Regions from separate parts of the Anoxybacillus sp. P3H1B genome, predicted to be linked through region 2. Evidence: riboswitches for the same ligand, from Rfam matches in the RefSeq annotation. Region 2 holds a riboswitch; the other holds the start of a gene.
What was found. A riboswitch is a leader RNA that binds a small molecule or an ion and turns the genes downstream of it on or off. The one in region 2 is predicted to bind S-adenosylmethionine.
Positions count from the first base shown of each region.

Region 1: another riboswitch for S-adenosylmethionine. It lies ahead of mtnK (S-methyl-5-thioribose kinase); the one in region 2 lies ahead of metK (methionine adenosyltransferase).

Region 1 is NZ_LPUG01000011.1:55,750-58,957, forward strand. It holds gene mtnA (S-methyl-5-thioribose-1-phosphate isomerase) at 1-680, opposite strand, end outside; gene mtnK (S-methyl-5-thioribose kinase) at 698-1,891, opposite strand; SAM riboswitch class I at 1,983-2,090, opposite strand; gene AT864_RS04420 (carbon-nitrogen family hydrolase) at 2,180-2,995, opposite strand; gene AT864_RS04425 (pyridoxal phosphate-dependent aminotransferase) at 3,091-3,208, shown strand, end outside.
Region 2 is NZ_LPUG01000024.1:45,999-49,206, forward strand. It holds gene pckA (phosphoenolpyruvate carboxykinase (ATP)) at 1-891, opposite strand, end outside; SAM riboswitch class I at 1,112-1,227, shown strand; gene metK (methionine adenosyltransferase) at 1,390-2,598, shown strand; gene asnB (asparagine synthase (glutamine-hydrolyzing)) at 2,784-3,208, shown strand, end outside.

The DNA of each region.
Region 1 (3,208 bases), on a different contig from region 2:
ATAGTTTGTGCTGCCATATTATCAGTGATCAGCGTTACATCAACGCCTGCTTGCATGAGCTCCCATGTCGTCAGCCGCGCGCCTTGCAAAATGGGTCTTGTTTCGCAAGCATAGACATGCAGACGAATTCCGCGTTCTTTTGCCAAATAAAGGGGAGCAAGCGCGGTACCATACCGAGCCGTAGCGATTGATCCAGCGTTGCAGATGGTTAAAATGCGATCTCCCTCTTGAAAAAGAGAAAGGGCATGTTCACCGATGGAGCGGCATGTGTTCTCATCCTCGCTTTGAATACGGATTGCCTCATGAACCAATGCTTTTTTGGCATCGGCGACAGACGAAACGTTCGCAATGCTGGCCATCAAGCGGTCGAGCGCCCAAAATAAATTGACGGCTGTCGGTCTGGCACTTGCCAAATAATCACGATCCTTTTTCAGAAGGTTGCGAAAATCTTCGAGAGAATTCGTTTGATAGCTGTGTGCCGCTAAAGCAAGACCGTATGCAGCTGTGATGCCAATCGCTGGAGCACCGCGAACCTTCAATGTGGCAATTGCATCCCACACAGATTGAATATCTTTTAATTCTAAATATTCAGTCTCATTTGGAAGCTTTTGCTGATTTAAAATGGTCAAATGTGTGTGATTCCATTCAACAGAACGCGGAATGGAGAGCAATGAATCCATATTCTTCTTCCTTTCGTTTAATGAGTGGCAGCAAATGTTTGAAAGAACAAAGAGCGTATTTGTTGCACTTCATGGATCGTCTGGCGATGTAAAATCAGTTGTCGCCCGAGCTGAAGGGCAAGCTGTTTGGCATGGATGCGCGTAGGTTGATCTTCGATTCCGTCAAGATCGGCGACATGGGCTAAGCCGATCGTGCGCCGGATGATTTCACAACCAGCAAAACCGACCGCATCGATGAGCGTTTGCTGCAGCACGTCTTGCAACAATCCTTCGGTTTTTGCATACGGTTCTACATTATGCTGTTCCCAAAGGGCAGCAAACGTGTGCGTAAATACATTCCATGTTTTTTCGATGTGAGCCAATAGCGGCTCATGTTCTGAACGGGACAACGCATTTAGGAGTAAATTGGCAAAAAATTGGCCGATATCAAACCCAAATGGGCCGTAAAACGCAAACTCAGGATCAATGACTTTTGTTTCTGTGTCGCTTGCAAAAATGCTTCCAGTATGTAAATCCCCATGAATGAGCGCATCGGCTTCCGTTAAAAATTTCCGCTTGAGTTTTGCTACTTCAAGATGAAGCGCATCGTCATTCCAAAGAGCCTCTACGTCACGGCGCAACTCCTCTTCAAAATTATTCGTTTCATGGTCGAAAAACGGATCAGTAAAGACGAGATCTTCGGTAATTTTACATAACTCTGGATTGATGAAATTTTGCTGCAGCTGTTTTTTCTGCTGCTGGTTCATGCCAAAGTCCGATGTGTAAAATAACGTTTTAGCGATAAACTCTCCAATGTGCTGGGAAAGAAGCGGATATGTTTTTCCAGCAATGAATCCTTTTCGAGCAATTTGCAGATGCGATAAATCCTCCATCACGGTAATCGCTAATGACTCATCTGAGTAGTATACCTTTGGCACGTATTGCGGAACGTAGTCGGCAAACGTGCGCAACGCATGGCTTTCAATGACAGCCCGCTTAAGCGTAAGCGGCCAGCTTTCACCGACCACTTTTGCATATGGTAGCGCTTGTTTAATAATGACTCCTTTCTTTGTTTGGGGATCGAATACATGGAACACAAGATTTAAGTTACCATCGCCAATTTCTTGACAAATGAATGGTGTTCCTTCCGGAAATAAGCCTAATCGAGCAGCAAGTGCAACCGCTCCCGATTCCGTTAAAGGCTCGTAGACGGATTGTTTAGAATGTGTCATCATTTGTACCCTCCTTATCATTCACTCAATCAATGAAACAATGAAAAAACCTCCTTCGCTTTTCGAAAGAGGTTTGAAGTCGGCTTCTCCCCTCTTATCTCTCAGCGTGTTGCTGCAAGAATTAGCACCGTGCTTAACGTTGGTTAAGTCGGTTGCCGGGCTTCATCGGGCTCGTCCCTCCACCTGCTCTTGATAAGAGTTTGTTCAGTTTTATTCGAATGTTTTTAACAATGCAAAACTTTTTTCAATTCGCTTGATTCGAATCATACATTCGATTTGCCAGTTTTGTCAACTGTTTTTTTGAAAATTTTTTTCGGCCGAAATATAGTGCTCAGGTCGGCGGTCTTGGAAAATAGGAATTTGCTTGCGAACTTCTTTCACTTTTGACAGCTGGATTTCGGCCATAAGAGAGCATGGATTTTCATCGGCTTCGGCGAGGATGACTCCCCATGGATCAATGACAAGTGAATGGCCGGCAAATTGATTGTTCGGATCTTTTCCAGCACGATTGCAGGCGATTACATAGCATTGATTTTCAATCGCGCGCGCTTGCAAAAGGGTTCGCCAATGTTCAAGGCGGGGCTGTGGCCATTCGGCGACCACAAACAATAACTCTGCGCCTTGGGTTGTATGGGCGCGAATCCATTCAGGGAAGCGAATGTCATAGCAAATGACTCCCGCGCACAATGTTTGCTCCAAGGTAAATAAGCCGCTCGATTCACCGGGTTGTAAATACAAATGCTCATCCATGAGCTGAAAGAGATGGAGTTTGCTGTATTCTCCTACAATGTCGCCGTCTCGATTGACAATGTACATGGTATTGGTGATGCCGGCAGCGGTTTTTTTGGCAATGGAGCCAGCAACAATACAGACGTTGTGCAGGCGTGCGAGCTTGCTAATAAACGATTTGGTATCAGCGCCATTCTCATCAGCAATGTCGTCAAGGCGTGCGAGATCGTATCCGGTTGTCCATAGTTCAGGAAGGACGATGACGTCAACAGAGCTTTGACAAACTTTTTCGATCTCTTGTTGAACGCGGCGTTTATTTTCCGCAGGATTTCCGAAAGCAATATCGAGCTGAAGACAAGCAATTTTTAATGTCATAATCATTCACCCCAAAAAAATGTCTTTACAATTTAATTTTTACGATATATGATGTTTGACTAGAATTTCAAGAATTTTTTGAGTAGGTGAAGCAATTGAAATCATTTGTCCAATCCGAGTTGTTGCAAAGTCTTCCGAAGCAGTTTTTTGCTTCGCTTGTCGACAAAGTAGGAAAAGTGGTGGCTCAAGGACATGATGTAATTAATCTTGGTC
Region 2 (3,208 bases):
GTTTTCCAGTACAGCGCCAAAGCGGATCGCATCAAAGATTTGCGGCTCTTTTTCACGTGAAAGATTGATGCATTTTGCATAGCAGCCGCCCTCAATGTTAAACACTCCGCTATTGGACCAGCCATGTTCATCGTCTCCAATTAAACGGCGCTTCGGATCGGCAGAAAGCGTCGTTTTTCCGGTTCCTGATAATCCGAAAAATAGTGCGACATCTCCTTCTGGACCGACGTTTGCCGAGCAGTGCATTGGTAAAATGTTTTGCTCTGGAAGAAGGAAATTCATCACAGAGAAAATGGATTTTTTAATTTCTCCCGCATATTCAGTACCGCCAATGAGCACGATGCGGCGTTCAAACGAAATGATAATAAACGTTTCTGATTTTGTTCCATCGACAGCTGGATTCGCTTTGAAGTTTGGTGCGGAAATGACTGTGAACTGTGCATCGTGTGTTTCCAGCTCTTCCTGTGTCGGACGGATAAAAAGCTGATGTGCGAATAAATTGTGCCAAGCAAATTCATTGATAACCTGAATAGGCAGGCGATAGGCCGGATCAGCTCCAGCGAAGCCTTTGAATACGAATATCTCATCTTTTTGCATTAAATAGTCGATGACTTTATGATATAATTGATCAAAGACTTCTTCGGAAATCGGTTGATTAACTGTGCCCCAATCGATTTTTTCTTTTGTGGAGGCTTCCGCTACAATATATTTATCTTTTGGTGAACGTCCCGTATATTTTCCAGTTGTAGTGGCAACCGCGCCAGTCGCTGTCAGCATTCCTTCTTTGCGCTCAAGAACTTTTTCTACTAGTTGAGAAACAGACAAATTTTGCTGTATGTTTTGCCGTTGGAGCAGTATATTCAACTTATTGGTAACATCAACAATGCTCATCTACAAAACCTACCTTTTTGTAAAGTTATAAACCTGAAATTAGTATAACACATTTAAATAATTAGTCCATACTATTTAACGTAATTTTTCACGTTTATTTTTTGTCTATTTTGTTGCAAATACATATGGAGAAAATTACCCTGTGCAACATGAAAAAATTTTGCCGAATCATGTTGACTTTTTTTTGTTGATTAAGCTATGATAACATATTGAACGGTTACTCTTATCCCGAGTTGGTGGAGGGACAGGCCCAATGAAACCCAGCAACCGTCACAACAATTATACATGTGAAATGGTGCTAACCTGTGGCAAGGCATAGCCCTTGAACGATAAGAGTGAAAGGCGCGATATGAAAGCAAATCACCTTTCCTCGATATCGAAGGAAAGGTTTTTTCGTTTATATAAGCGGGGGAATGAGTGCCGTATCAATTTTTCAGTGATCAGAGGCGCAAAAGGCGGCGTCTCTCAAACATGAACATAAGAGGAGGAAAACAACGAATGTCAGCCAAACGCCGTTTATTCACTTCTGAATCTGTTACAGAAGGCCATCCTGATAAAATTTGCGACCAAATTTCCGACGCGATTTTAGATGCGATTTTAGCAAAAGATCCAAATGCCCGCGTAGCATGCGAAACAAGCGTAACAACGGGTCTTGTATTAGTGAGCGGAGAAATTACGACATCCACATATGTGGATATTCCGAAAATCGTTCGCGATACGGTTCGCGAAATTGGTTATACTCGTGCGAAATTTGGCTTTGATGCTGATACATGCGCAGTATTGACATCGATCGACGAGCAATCACCTGATATTGCCATGGGTGTTGACCAGGCATTAGAGGCGCGTGAAGGTCAGATGACTGACGAAGAAATCGAAGCGATTGGCGCGGGCGACCAAGGATTGATGTTTGGATTTGCTTGCAATGAAACAAAAGAGCTTATGCCTCTGCCGATTTCGCTGGCGCACAAATTAGCTCGCCGTCTCTCAGAAGTGCGCAAAGAAGATATTTTGCCGTATTTGCGTCCAGATGGAAAAACGCAAGTAACAGTGGAATACGATGAAAATGGCAAGCCGGTACGCATCGACACGATTGTTGTTTCGACACAGCATCATCCAGAAATTACGCAGGAGCAAATCGTGCGCAATATTAAAGAACATGTGATTCAACCAGTTGTTCCAGCGGAATTAATCGACGAAAATACAAAATACTTTATCAATCCAACAGGTCGTTTTGTGATCGGCGGTCCACAGGGAGACGCTGGATTAACAGGCCGTAAAATCATTGTTGACACATATGGAGGCTATGCTCGCCACGGCGGTGGCGCGTTTTCAGGAAAAGATCCGACAAAGGTTGACCGTTCGGCAGCCTATGCTGCGCGTTATGTCGCTAAAAATATTGTCGCTGCTGGCCTTGCTGAAAAATGCGAAGTGCAGCTAGCCTATGCAATCGGCGTGGCAAAACCAGTGTCCATCGCCATTGATACATTTGGCACAGGAAAGGTATCTGAAGACATTTTAATTGAAGTGGTGCGCAATAACTTTGATCTTCGTCCTGCTGGCATTATTAAAATGCTTGATTTGCGCCGTCCGATTTACAAACAAACGGCGGCCTATGGTCACTTTGGCCGCGCGGATGTGGATCTTCCATGGGAGCGCACAGACAAAGCGGAAGCGTTAAAAGAGCAGGCTCTTGCATTGGCGAAGTGATAAGGCATCAAAAGAGAGTTACATGAATATGTAGCTCTCTTTCTCTTTTCTGTTTGATTTGCAACGAATGTTGATAAGGTTCGACTAATTTATTGTAATCAATGGTTAAAATAAATGTAACGTTCCAAATGTCCAAATCTGTGGTATAATTTTCGAGTTGAATATAAAGAAGTAGGTGAAACGGCATGTGCGGTTTTATAGGTTGTGTCCATGATCATCCAAAAACACTTGATGAACAATGGAAAAAAACGTTTGAAGAAATGAATGACATGATTACTCATCGCGGTCCTGACGATGATGGATATTTTTTTGATGAACATGTTCATTTCGGCTTTAGACGTCTCAGCATTATCGATTTAGAAGCTGGTCATCAGCCGTTATCGTATGAAAACGAAAAATATTGGATTATTTTTAACGGTGAAATTTACAACTATATTGAACTGCGTGATGAATTATTGCAAAAAGGATATCCATTTGCGACCCACTCCGATACAGAAGTCATTATTGCTTTATATAGCCATGAAAAAGAAAAAGCGGTCGAAAAGCTGCGCGGCATGTTTGCCTTTGTCATTTGGGACAAGGAAGAAAAATCGGTTTTTGCCGCTCGGGA